DNA from 2 places in the Anaerotignum propionicum DSM 1682 genome. Region 2 is predicted to be linked to the other one. Evidence: a T-box and tRNA genes for the amino acid it is inferred to sense, from the RefSeq annotation. Region 2 holds a T-box; the other holds one or more tRNA genes.

Region 1 (7,187 bases), 860 kb from region 2:
ATTCCTGACAAGTATAGTCAAGGAAAAATTAAAATATTTACGGACAATATGGTTGTTGCATATCCAATAGATAATGATGGGGAATCTGAATTAAATGAGATATTGGATAATGTTGCAGAGTATCAATTCAATTTAGCGTTAGAAGGCCTTTTTGTTCGAGGTGGAATAAGCATTGGCGAATTTTATATTAATGAAGATATTGTTTTTGGGCCAGCTTTGTTAGATGCTCATTATCAAGAAAGCCAAGTAGCCTGTTATCCAAGAATTGTTTTAGATGATAAAACTGTAGGGCAAATACAAATACATATACAGAACTACAATAAGATGCCAGAAAACCAGAACATTCTAATTGACACCGATGGTAAATGGTTTATAGGGTATTTAAACACTATTTTTAAATATTATAAAGAATGCAATAACGACTACGAGTTTGGATTAGTTAAAATTAAGCTATTAGAAAAACATAAAGAAAAACTTGAGGAAATGTTAATGAAACATAAGGAAAATATATTTGTTTGGGATAAGTATGTTTGGACTGCAAATTATCATAATTTTTTCTGTGATTTGTACTTCCCCCTGGAAACAGATTTAAAAATTGCTAAGCACTTATTACTTTCATGGCCTAGACAAATCTCAACTGGTGATTTTTGAATAAAATCTTATTTGAACAATATGAGCATAACCTTTAGGAAACTTCAGGTTATGTTTAAAATGTACTGATAGTATATAAGGTATGAGAAAAAATATTTATATTTGATTTGGAGGAGGGGTGGAGGTGAAGTGTCCATATTGTAATCATGTTATGAAACGTGGTCATATTCAATCCGGTAATCTCTTATCATGGACTCCTGAGGGAGAGTCTTCAACGGGAGTAAGTCGGTGGTCAAAGAGTCCAAACAGCATCGTTTTAGCCAACTGCTCTCTTCTTTCGGGATCTGCGGTTGATGCATTTTATTGCCCTAACTGTAAAAAAATTATTATTAATGTGGACAACCAAAATGAGTTTACCCTGTAGTAAATGAGTTTTCATTATGTTTATATCAGGGATATCCTTTGGGATTGTGAGTAACAAGTTAGCTCGAAAATTCCTAAAATGATAGATTAGTATCATAATCGGACGTTTACATAGTAGCTCATAAAGTGGATAATTTAAAAATTCTGTTATGTTTAAAAGCTAAAACACTCACAGCATAACCAGTTTGAGGGGTGTGCAGTTGTACCATAATGAGCAATATCCTATCCAGATAGAAATATGATTAATATAAGACGTGTTATGAGTTTTATTTTTATATAATGTCTGAAATAAGACGGCCTGAGATCTAATAAAAAGAGGATAAAAAATGATTGATCAACAGGAAATCATTATAATTTTAATTTTGTTTTTATTTGCTGTGTCTAATAACATGTTTTGTCATAAACTTCTTATGATATCAGACGTGAATCATAAAAACTATAAAATATATATTCAAATAATAAAATATTACAGAATAATTATAAATATAATATTATTATTTATTCTTGGTATATGTATCTATTGTATTTTTTTGATGTAAGGCTAGTTATCTCATTGTGGTGAAACGAAAAAATATATTAAAAAGAATTTTTTTCAGTATGCATTAAAATTGTATTTTTTGAGGAATGCTTCATTGCTTAAAGCAAAAGACCTAGATTTTGATAGTAGTATGAGGTAAGGTGGACACATATGTTTTGATCCAGTAGGAAAGTGGACATATGTAAACGTAACCAGTTGATGGGTGCACAGTATGTTTAGACATAGAATTAAAAGAATATTCATATAATGTCGAATAATGTAAATAAAAAAATCCGTCAAAAATACATTTTGTCGGATTTTTTTATAGCGTACTTGCTTTTTGATGAAAAAAGCCATGCATAAAACCATGCATAGGTAACATTTTTTAGTGTTTTTTAACGTGATTTACCGCAAAATCACCTCTACAAAACAAAAACAAAAAAGCGTTAAAAACCCTGTAAAATCAACGTTTTCAACACCTTTTATAAGTCATCGAGGCGACAAGATTTGAACTTGCGACCTCTACATCCCTAATGTAGCGCTCTACCAAGCTGAGCCACGCCTCGCCGACGACTTCTATATATTACAACAGGAAAAACCAAATGTCAACACTTTTTTTATTTTGTGCCTGAGAAATAAATATTGTTTTTATTCATTTAATAATAGTTAAACTTTTAGAGATTTAGCCCAAATACAAAAACGAAAAACAAGACTTTTGAAGCATTTTTTGCAAGGGATTTTTTTGGATTCTTTTATCTTATGAAACACCTCTTTCACAAAACAAACCTTGTAAAAAGAGTAGATTCATAAAATTATATAAGATTTATATTATTTTCAAGCAAAACGGGGAGAATAAAGGTATCTTTATACAATCTTAATGCTCTGGAGAATATTTTAATTCCGTTTTAACTAAGTATGGAGTATGCTGTGAGATGTTGTGAGATGCATTAAAATCTTGTTTTGCAGAATGTAAGTGCATTCGTTATCATGATATTTATTTGGGGAATACAAAAGGAATTATGCAGATTGGATTAGTAGGGGGCGTTTGAAATAAAGGATAAACTTATGAAGCATTTTGCGGATATCTCACCAATGAAGGTAATTCTTTTTGGATATTGTTTTATTATTTTAATTGGAGCGTTATTGCTGATTATGCCGTTTGCCAGTCAGGATGGAAAATACACGGATTTTCTGACGGCTATTTTTACGGCGACTTCTGCAACGTGTGTAACGGGATTGATTGTGGTAAATACATATACCCATTGGTCCTTTTTTGGACAGCTTATTATACTTTGTTTAATTCAAATTGGCGGTATTGGGTTTATGACTTTTTGCATTGCTGCTATTTCACTAACGAAGAAAAAAATTGGTTATATTTCTCGCTCGTTAATGCAGAATTCAATTTCCGCACCTCAGCTTGCGGGAATTGTGCGTATGACAAAATTTGTAATATATGGGACTCTTTTGGTAGAAGGAAGTGGGGTGCTGTTTCTTTCAAATTTTTACATTCCTCGTTATGGTTTAAGCAAGGGGATTTGGTATTCCATATTTCATAGTATTTCTGCCTTTTGTAATGCTGGTTTTGACTTGATGGGGGAGAAAACGGAGTTTATTTCTTTTACAGCGCAGGTAGGTAATTTATATGTCAATTTAATATTAATGCTTCTTATTATTGTGGGCGGACTTGGCTTTTTTGTCTGGCAAGATTTATTAGAAAGCAAATTGCATTTTTCTCGAATGCATCTGCATACGAAGCTTGTTATTTTTTTAAGCAGTATTTTGGTTATTGGTGGTGCGGTATTGTTATATACCAGTGAAAAAGGTGGAGCTGAATTTCAAATGCTCAATTTTTCGGAACGGATTATCGCTTCGTTCTTTCAATCTGTCAGTGCAAGAACGGCAGGATTTAACACCATTGATATAGGTTCCATGACACAAACAGGTCAGTTTTTAATAATATGTCTTATGTTCATTGGCGGTTCCCCAGGCTCAACAGCGGGTGGTATAAAAACAACAACTTTTGCTGTGCTTACGCTAAGTGTGCTTACCACCTTCTGGCATAGAAAATCTATTGAGGTTTTTGGACGCAGAATGGAAGAGGGCATTACCCGATTGGCATCTTGTGTTTTTATGATTTATCTATTTTTGGTTTGCTTTGCTGCTATGGTTATTTCTCGAATAGAAGGGATTCCACTGCTTTCTGCTTTATTTGAGAGTGTCTCGGCAATTGCCACTGTAGGTTTAACTACAGGGATTACACCCATTTTGGGAAATACATCTTTGATTTTATTAATTGTTTTAATGATTATTGGCAGAGCCGGTTCGCTTACGATGCTATTGGCTTTTTCATCCAGAAAAAATCCTGCGGTATCTACACTTCCGCTGGAGAAAATTCAAATTGGTTGATTGTTTGAAAGGAAGGCTGTAAAATGAAATCAATATTAATTGTTGGACTTGGAAGATTTGGCAGACATATGGCTCACAAACTGGTGGAGCAGGGGAATTCTGTTTTGGCGGTGGAAAAAAGTGAAGAGCGTGCGGATAACGCCATTAATATTGTACCGAATATTCAAATTGGGGATGCCGCAAATGAGGTTTTTGCCCAATCTTTAGGAGTTAGCAATTTTGACCTTTGTGTGATTGCCATTGGGGATGATTTTCAAATATCATTGGAAATCACTGTTTTATTTAAAGATTTGGGAGCGAAATTCATCTTAGCTCGTGCCAGTCGTGAAGTGCACCGAAAACTGCTGCTTCGCAATGGTGCCGATCATGTGGTTTATGCAGAACGGGAGATGGCGGAACGCTTAGCTATAAAATATGGTTCAAAAAACTTGTTTGATTATATTGAGTTGACACCGGAGGCGGCAATCTATGAAATGAGAGTTCCTGAAAGCTGGTATGGTAAAACAATATTGGAAAAGTCCGTTCGCACCAGATACCACATTAGTATTTTAGCAACTAAGAAAAAGGGCCAAATTATACCCCTTCCTCAACCAGAACATGTTTTCACTTCGGATGAAACCTTGATTGTGTTTGGTGGAAAAACTGCGGCACGAGATTTATTAAAGTAAGATTTTTAGATAAAATTCTTCCTGCTTTCAAAGAATCTAGGAAAGAATTGTTTAGAGCTGGGGCTGGTTTCAGATAAAAGGAATCTAGTTTAGGAAAAGCCAGCCAGTAAAGGGAATGAAGTGTGGGCTTATGGCATAGTATTCCTTAGAAACTTACAATATTGATAGAAATACGTTGCATGCTTAAGCAAAGGTGATTTTGGGGAACTTTCTGTACATAATGAAGAGTCAAGCAGAAATGCGTCCCTAATATTTTCGTTTTTAAATACACCAGCATTTCAAACGGAAAGGGGAACCGTGCTTGAGAAAAACCGGTAAAATAAAATGGCTGAATATTTTTTTGACAATTTTAGTATTGATAGGAACTTCCTTATTAGGAGGAGGATTCTATTCAATGGGTTTTGAGTCTTCTAATATTATCATGGTTTATATTCTGGGGGTTCTGTGCACAGCGGTTTTAACATCAAATCGTGTATATACTATGATTTCTGCCATGATCAGTGTTTTAACTTTCAACTTTTTCTTTACAGAGCCTGTTTTTACGTTTACTTCCTATGATACGGGGGATACCATAACAATTCTCATAATGTTTGTTGTTGCTATTTTTGCTGGCAGCCTGGCTGTAAAAATTAAGTTGCAGGCAGAACAATCCGAGGCAATGGCCTTTAGAACCAAAATCCTGTTGGAAACAAATCAGCTATTACAGCAGGCCAAGGATATGGATGGCATTTTGGAGGAAACGGCAAAGCAGCTGGTAAAATTATTGGATCGAACGGTAATATTCTACAGAAAAGAAGGCGGTAATCAATTATCAAAAGGGATTTTATTTCAGGGGACGAATGAATCTAATGGTTTGGCATATCTCACCCAAAAGGAGATGGATGCAGCCCTCTGGACATTTTATCATAACCAACAGGCAGGTGCGGGTACGGCTGAATTTGGTGATGCCCTTTGCAGGTATCTAGCTATAAGAAGCAAAGGAACTGTTTTTGGGGTATATGGAATAGCCATTCACGGAAAGCCTTTTGATACTTTTGAAACAAATTTACTGTTATCAATTTTAGGGGAGTGTGCCTTGGCTCTTGAAAAGGAGCTCATAAGCCGCCAAAGAGAAGAAGCGGCGGCTCAGGCGAAAAACGAGAAGCTACGGACAAATCTTCTAAGAGGCATTTCCCATGACCTTAGAACGCCATTAACCAGTATTTCAGGAAATGCGGCGGTGCTATTAAATAATGGAGATACCATTGATGAAGAACGTAGGAAAAATTTATATCTGGATATTTATGATGATTCTATGTGGCTGATAAATCTGGTGGAAAACCTACTTTCGGTTACGCGAATTGAAAATGGAACCATGAAGCTGTATTTGCAGTCGGAGCTTATGGAAGAGGTAATTACCGAGGCAATGCGTCATATTGATCGTAAAAGGACGGAGCATGTGATTACCATTGAGGAAAGTGACGAAATGCTCCTAGCAAAAATAGATGCCCGCTTGATTATGCTGGTGGTGATAAATCTGGTAAATAATGCAATTAAATACACAAAGGTGGGTTCGGAAATTAAAATCAGCATGAAGCGTGTCGGTGATCAAATTCAGGTTTCTGTAGCGGATAACGGAGAGGGGATTCCCCATACTCTAAAGAAAAAGCTTTTTGAGTTGTTTTATACCGCAGGATATACGATTTCAGATAAAGGCAGGGGCTTGGGATTAGGACTGCCTCTTTGTAAAAGTATCATTTTAGCCCATGGCGGAACGATTACCATAACAGATAATATTCCCCACGGAGCAGTTTTTACCTTCACATTACAGGCAGAGGAGGTACCTACACATGAATAAGCCTTTTATTTTAATTGTTGAGGACGACAGCGCAGTGCGCAATCTGATTTCAACTACGATGGAAACCCAAGATTATAAGTATCATACTGCGGCTTCAGGTGGTGAAGCCTTAATTGCAGCCGTTTCTCAAAATCCGGATGTGGTTTTATTAGACTTGGGACTGCCGGATATGGATGGCGTGGAAATTATTAAAAAGATTCGTTCATGGTCAAATATGCCTATTATTGTAATCAGCGCAAGGGCTGAGGATCAAGATAAAATTGAAGCGTTGGACGCAGGGGCAGACGATTATTTGACAAAACCCTTTTCTGTGGAGGAGTTATTGGCTCGTTTGAGGGTGGCATTAAGAAGGATAAGCTATACACAGCGTATGGGTAGGGAGCAGGTTGAGTTTGTGAATGGTGATTTACGTGTGGATTATGCTTCCGGCTGTGGATATTTTGCAGGGGAAGAGTTGCACTTGACCCCGATAGAATATAAGTTATTATGCCTGCTAAGTAAAAATGTAGGAAAGGTTCTGACACATACCTATATTACCAAAGAAATTTGGGGTAGTACATGGGACAATGACATTGCTTCTCTAAGGGTATTTATGGCAACTTTACGAAAGAAGATTGAAGAAAACCCAGCACAACCACAATATATTCAAACCCACGTTGGTGTTGGATACAGGATGCTGCGTATTGAGGAATAAAAATGCACCGATAGTTTGAAGTTAGCTGACGAAAGAAGTTGGCCGGCGACA
Region 2 (7,187 bases):
CAAAATCTCTGTGTAAAGTTGCTTTGGCTCCTCCAAATTTGAAACCACAAGTAATGGACTTTTAAATTTCATTAAAGGCACCTCCAAATACTAAAAAGTATAGCCAATGCGATAAATTCCGAACTCTTTTTGTCCTAATTTCTCCGCCTTAGTCAGTTCTCCATTTGTTACTGAAACCATCTTTTCAAAAATTTCCTTGCCAACAGAGTCGAGGGTACATTCTCCAAGAATTACTTTTCCACCGTTAATATCTATGTTTTCTTCCATATTACGATATGTCTCTGGATTTCCTGTAATTTTAATTACAGGAGCAATGGGGCATCCAGTGGGCGTTCCCCGTCCGGTGGTGAAAACAATCAGCTGTGCACCGCCTGCCACCATACCTGTAATAGAATCAATATCTTCTCCTGGTGTATCCATGAAGTAAAGACCAGGTTTTGAGGAAGGAACAGGCTCACTATATTCCAAGGCACCCATAAAAGGTGTTGTATCTCCCGCTTTATGCATGCATCCCAATGATTTTTCTTCTATGGTACTAAGTCCTCCTTGAATATTTCCCGGGGTTGGCTGTGACCCCCGTAAATCCTCCCCAACAGCCAAAGCTCTTTTCTCCACATTAGAGACCATATCCAAAAACTTTGCTCTTTCTCGGGAATCATAAAATCTTTCTGCCAAAATATGTTCTGCACCGATTACCTCGGTGGTTTCGCTTAAAATGCTGCTTCCACCCATTGAGACTAGAAGATCCGAAGCAATGCCAATAGCAGGATTTGCAACAATACCGCTGGTGGGATCACTGCCGCCGCATTCCATGCCGAGTATGAGATGGTTGATGGAGAAGGGAACTCTTTTCATCAAAGATAGGTTTTCTGCCATTTTTGATGTAATTCGAATTCCTTGTTCCACGGTTTTTGTTGTTCCGCCACAGCCTTGTATGGTAATGAATGAGACTTGTTTTCCCGTCTTTTCAATTTCATGGGCAATCTGGTCGGCCTGAATACCTTCACAGCCCAGTCCCACAACCAAAACAGCACCTACATTTGGGTTACAGCCGAACCCAGTAAGGGTGCGTACCGTTTGACGAAAGTCTGCACCCATCTGACAGCACCCATGCTGATGAGGAAGGGAAATACCGCCAACTTTTTCGGCAATGCGATTTGCCACTTCCACTGCACAAACAGAGGCAGGAATGATTAATAAATGGTTTCGAATACCAAAGGTACCATTTTCCCGTGCATAGCCCATGAGCATCATATCAGCATTCCTCCTTTTTATCCCCACGTCCCCGTTTGCTTTCAATATTATGAACATGCACATAATCACCTTGGGATATTTCCTTTGTGGCAAGTCCAATGATTTGTCCATATTTATAAACGGGATTGTGAATCGGGATATGTGTAAGTGCAATTTTGTGATACTGAGGAATAGGCTCTGTGGCTGTTATATTGCATTTGTCAAAAGGAATGGTTTCTTGGGCTTCCAATTTTCTTAAACAGGTACCCACGTTGTCTTTTTCGTGAATCTTTAGTATAGGGTTCATTTTTATCCTCCTCTTTTGTATAGGGCAAGAATCATCTCATAAGTATAGCACATCCGTTTAGAAGCTCTCGAACTTGCCTTTTTTATCGTTCTTTTATTGCTGAAAACTTCTATAATTTAATCATATACCACTGAGAAAATCCTTGCAATATGATTTCAACCAATCTAATCAGCAATTTCCACAAAATAAAAAATGGGATGCATAAAGGAATGACCTTAAGAATAGAAAATGAGAGATAGGGGAGGGAAAGCCAATGACTGGATTTATTGATAAGGTGGGAAATCTAGCAAAAAAAGCCGCAGATAAAACAGGAGATATGGTTGAAATCGGAATGCTGAATTCTAAAATAGGGGCACAAAGACAGAATATTTCTTCTATGAAAGAAAGAATGGGAGGAATTGTTTTCGAGCAATTTCGCCAAGGAATAGAATTATCTGAAGAACTAACGCAGTTCTGTCAACAGATTGAAGAAATTGAAGCTGCCATTGCTAAAATGCAAAAAGATATTCAAGATTTAAAAGAGTAAGGGAAAACCCGCCAAAGCATATGTTGCATGGCGGGTTTCTTTATAAAATTAATATGCTCTGCCCCAATAAACCATATGGGTTGCTTTTTTTCCGCAGCAAACGCAGGTATCGGAGATTTCTTCTTGTTCAAAGGGGATACAACGGCTTGTTGCGGCGGTTTTTTCTTTGATTGCATCTTCGCATGCCTGATCGCCACACCACATTGCTTTTACAAAACCTGGTGTTTCGTTTAGGGTGCGTTCGAAATCCTCCAAGTTTGTAGCTGTGTAGGTTTTGGAATCTCTTCTTTCTGTTGCTTTTCTCAGTAGGTTATCCTGAACTTCTTGAAGCAGTGCGGGAATTTTTTCTTCCAGTTCATCCAGAGAAACAATGATTTTTTCCCCTGTATCACGTCTTGCGATCACCGCCTGATTTTTCTCCAAATCCTTAGGGCCAACTTCCAAACGAAGAGGAACACCCTTCATTTCGTATTCACTGAATTTCCAACCGGCAGATTTATCTGTATCATCCAATTTAATGCGGCAGGTTTTGCTTAGGGCTGCTCTCAAAGCTTCAGCTTTTTCCAGAACGCCTTCCTTATGCTGGGCAATGGGAATGATGATAACCTGTGTGGGGGCTACCATAGGAGGTAAAACAAGTCCGCTGTTGTCACCATGAACCATAATCAATGCACCAATCAAACGGGTTGTCATGCCCCAACTGGTTTGGTGAACATATTGCAGCTGATTATCCTTATCTGTATACTGAATGCCGAAAGCATGGGCAAATCCATCGCCAAAGTTATGGCTTGTGCCTGACTGCAAAGCTTTTCCGTCATGCATCAAGCTTTCGATGGTATAGGTTGCTTTTGCACCTGCAAAACGTTCTTTTGCTGTTTTTTCACCTTTAACTACAGGGATTGCCAAATATTCATGGCAAAAATCTGCATAAACGTTAAGCATGCGTACGGTTTCTTCTTCTGCTTCCTCAGCAGTTGCATGGGCAGTATGACCCTCCTGCCATAAAAACTCTGTGGTTCTCAGGAAAGGGCGGGTTGTTTTTTCCCAACGCACAACGGAGCACCATTGATTGTAAAGCTTAGGTAGGTCACGATAAGATTGAATAATATTTGCGTAATGATCGCAAAATAGAGTTTCGGAAGTAGGGCGAACACAAATACGCTCCTGTAATTTGGTTTCACCACCATGGGTTACCCAAGCAACTTCGGGTGCAAAGCCCTCCACATGATCCTTCTCTTTTTGGAGAAGACTTTCAGGAATAAACATAGGCATGTAAACGTTTTCATGTCCTGTTTCCTTAAAACGTCTGTCCAGTTCCTTTTGAATTAATTCCCAAATTGCATAACCGTATGGACGAATAATCATACAACCTTTTAAGGTTGAATAATCAGTTAAGTCCGCTTTTTTTACTACGTCAGTGTACCACTGAGGAAAATCCTGCTCCATATCGGTAATGGATTCAACTAGTTTTTTGTCCTTTGCCATTATAGTTCCTCCTAACATTTCATTTAATTTCTTCTTTGTCAAATACATTTATTTAGGCAATGCTTTGTATAATCATCTGAATGGATTTTCTTGACCAATTATTTGTGCTAAAATGCATGGGAATATTTCAGAATCCAATATCTGCTTTCTATTTTTGGATGAACAGCACGGTGCAGATTTATATACAGAAGTTGGTTATTGCCTTAGCTATTCCTTAGACTGTGATGATGTTTTTTCCACAAAAAAAGACCTAATCCCATAAAAAGGGACCAAGGTCGAATCGGCGGTGCCACCCTCATTGACGGAAAGATTCCGTCCACTTAAGCCTTGTTAACGCCAAGTTACGCCGCATTTTCCCTGCGGAACTCAGGAGGGGGGTTCAAAAAGGTTTGTCAAGGCTCGCATCAACCGCCTATTTTCTGGAGACAAATGGACTTTTTTACTATTCTCTTTCACAGTTTTTATCAGTTATCATCATAAACCGAAAAGAAATGTCCTGTCAAGGGGATTCCCTTGAAATTTACCATTTGACCATAATTTATAGCAATCTTGTTTTATAATTGGGAAAATGTATATAGATATTTGGGAACGCTTGTTGTATGATTAATTCATTAAAAATGTTAATCTACGTTTGGAGGGTATGCCATGAAAAATATATTGCTTGTTATTGATATGCAGAAAGATTTTATCGATGGTTCTTTAGGAACGAAAGAAGCGCAGAAAATTGTGGACTGCGTACTGAATAAAATTAGTGAGTATCCCAAAGAGAATATTATTGCTACTAGAGACACCCATGAAGAAAACTATCTGGAGACCCAAGAAGGCAAAAATCTACCTGTTGTTCATTGTGTGCGAGGCACAGAAGGGTGGCAGTTGGATAAACGAATTGCAGAGGCTTTGGAGGGTGTGCGGGTACTTGATAAGCCCACCTTTGGTTCTGTGGAACTGGCGGAGCTGTTATATCAGGAATCAAAAAACGAGGAGATTGAAGTTGAAATGGTGGGCCTTTGTACAGATATTTGCGTCGTGTCCAATGCAATTTTACTAAAAGCGAAAATGCCTGAAATGAAAATTTGTGTGGATTCTTCCTGTTGTGCAGGGGTGACCCCTGAAACCCATCGGGCTGCGCTGACAACCTTGGCTATGTGCCAAATTACTGTGAAATGAGGTGTTTTTTTGAGAGATGAACGTTTGGAAAAACTTGCGGAAGTTTTAGTAAGCTATTCCACGAAAGTAAAAGCAGGTGACCGTGTTGCCATTTCCGGCGAGGAGGCGGCGTTACCCTTTGTGAAAGCAGTGACCCGTGCGGCGGTGAAAAAAGGTGCCTTGATAGAATACTATATTGATATTCCTGAAGTAGATGCGGAAATTATTAAAAATGGTACCCAAGAGCAATATGCGAGGGAAAATATACGATTTGGTGCATGTGCAAAAAGTGATGTATGGATTAGTGCTTGGGGAAGTGAAAACGTTAAGGTTTTTCAATCTATTGATGGAGAAAGATTGAAAAACCGCCGACTTGCAAATCGGGAAAATCGTAAAATTTATTCCCAGCGCATGGGAAATGGCTCCTTACGTTGGTGTGGTACCCAATTCCCAACCAATGGAGATGCCCAAAATGCAGACATGAGTTTAGATGAATATGAAGAGTTTGTTTACCGTGCCGGCTTTTTATATGAAGAAGATCCTGTTGCCAAATGGGAAGAAATGGCCAGAATTCAAGAAAAGTGGGCAACCTACTTAAATGATAAAAAGGAATTGCATATTCTAACCAAAGACACAGATATACGAGTTTCCATTGCGGGAAGAAAATGGATTAATTGCTGTGGACAAGAAAACTTTCCTGATGGTGAAATATTCACCTCCCCGGTGGAGGATGGCATAAATGGGCACATAACTTTTTCCTATCCTTCTATTATGAATGGAAACGAATTCGAAGAGGTTTGCCTTACTGTTGAAAATGGACGTATTATAGAAGCTACTTGTAAGAATAAAGTGAAAGAAAAACAGCTTTTATCTTTTATTGATACCGATGAGGGTTCTCGCTATTTTGGAGAAGTAGCCATTGGCACAAATTATGGCATACAACAGCATACAAAAAATATTTTGTTTGATGAGAAGATTGGTGGCTCAATGCATATGGCTATTGGTGAGGCTTTTCATGAAGCAGGTGGTAAAAACGAATCTGCCATTCATTGGGATATGATTACAGATATGACCAATGAAGGAAAAATTTTTGCAGATGGAGAGCTTTTCTATGAAAACGGTAAGTTTAAGGAAGAGCTTTTAAAAAAGTAGTTTGAATTTGAGAAAAATGAGTTTATTTTCATTTCTTTATTTCCTAAAATGGTGAAAAAGCTTTTTTACATCTAAACAGGTGTGTAAAAAAGCTTTTTTATTAGTAAAAGTTTGGTTTTAAGGCATTTATATTAAATATTTATAAGGATTTCGATTTAAAACAAAATTTTATCCCTCTGTTCCGAAATTGGTTTTATTCTTGACTTTTAGATTGAAATAAATTTCCAAGCTTCTCTTGAATGACCATCTGAAACGTTGTATACTAGGCTTTGAGTTTAAAACCTTTCTGAAAACTGTGTTTTTTTCTGTCTTGAATTTCAAGAGTTTCTATAAAACATTTCACATCCTTTCTATATTAAATTTAATAACCAAGTGAAAGGGGTTTTCAGAAGCGTTTTCGTATTTAATGGGAGGAGGGGCTGTTGTGTGGGAAAAAACGAAAGCCCACATCATGAGTTGTGAGCGTGTTTTTACTATTTTTTTGAAATGGGTGTTAATCGGGTGTTTGGTCGGAGGAATTGTTGGCGTCATTGGTATCACATTTCATTGGTTATTGGAGGTAGCGACGACTTTTAGAATGGAACACCCTAAAATATTGTGGTGTCTGCCTTTTGGGGGACTTGCAATCATTGGGCTATACCATTTGTTAGGAATAAGAAAAGACCGCGGCACCAATTTTATTTTAGTCGCTGTAAGACAAAATGAAGCTGTTTCACTCAAAATGGCTCCTTTGATTTTTTTTAGCACCATCATAACCCATCTTTTTGGAGGATCAGCAGGTAGAGAAGGGGCGGCGCTACAACTTGGAGGTAGTATAGCCTCTTTTTTGGGACGAATCATTCATTTAAACGAGAAGGACAAGCGAATAATCACTATGTGCGGTATGGCTGCCGGTTTTTCTTCCCTTTTTGGCACACCTCTAACGGCGGTTATATTTTCTATGGAGGTAATTTCCGTTGGAATTATGCACTATTCCGCTATTGTTCCTGCTACAATTGCCGCATTTATTGCATCGGCACTGGCTCAAAAATTAGGTTTTCTGCCGGTTGCATATACTTTACTTGGTGTTCCTGAAGGGTTGAAGTTAAAATTGGCACTTTCTGTTGGCATTCTTGGCATATGTTGTGCATTGGCGAGTATGCTGTTTTGTATTGTGATGGACAAAACCTCCCACGCTTATAGAAGGTACATAGAAAATCCATATATACGGGTTTTCGTTGGTGGCGCTTTGATGCTAGGCTTTACATTGCTCTTGGGGACGAGAGACTACAATGGTGCAGGCATGGACATTATACAGAAAGCTATAGGCGGAGAGGCGAGACCTGAGGCTTTTTTTCT

Evidence for each region. A T-box is a leader RNA that pairs with one kind of tRNA and senses whether it is charged. The one in region 2 lies ahead of proS (proline--tRNA ligase), so its partner is inferred to be a tRNA-Pro.
Region 1: it encodes a tRNA-Pro, which carries the amino acid that the T-box ahead of proS (proline--tRNA ligase) is inferred to sense. The anticodon was not compared.

Annotation. Positions count from the first base shown of each region.
Region 1 is NZ_CP014223.1:648,935-656,121, forward strand. Features, by position in the region: gene CPRO_RS03095 (hypothetical protein) at 1-651, shown strand, start outside; gene CPRO_RS03100 (PF20097 family protein) at 776-1,015, shown strand; tRNA gene CPRO_RS03110 (tRNA-Pro) at 2,024-2,097, opposite strand; gene CPRO_RS03115 (TrkH family potassium uptake protein) at 2,597-3,937, shown strand; gene CPRO_RS03120 (potassium channel family protein) at 3,961-4,605, shown strand; gene CPRO_RS03125 (ATP-binding protein) at 4,946-6,442, shown strand; gene CPRO_RS03130 (response regulator) at 6,435-7,136, shown strand.
Region 2 is NZ_CP014223.1:1,509,587-1,516,773, forward strand. Features, by position in the region: gene CPRO_RS14895 (VOC family protein) at 1-72, opposite strand, end outside; gene CPRO_RS07195 (UxaA family hydrolase) at 91-1,254, opposite strand; gene CPRO_RS07200 (UxaA family hydrolase) at 1,256-1,540, opposite strand; gene CPRO_RS07205 (hypothetical protein) at 1,794-2,066, shown strand; gene proS (proline--tRNA ligase) at 2,115-3,551, opposite strand; T-box leader at 3,813-4,016, opposite strand; gene CPRO_RS07215 (cysteine hydrolase family protein) at 4,197-4,718, shown strand; gene CPRO_RS07220 (aminopeptidase) at 4,728-5,849, shown strand; gene CPRO_RS07225 (chloride channel protein) at 6,274-7,187, shown strand, end outside.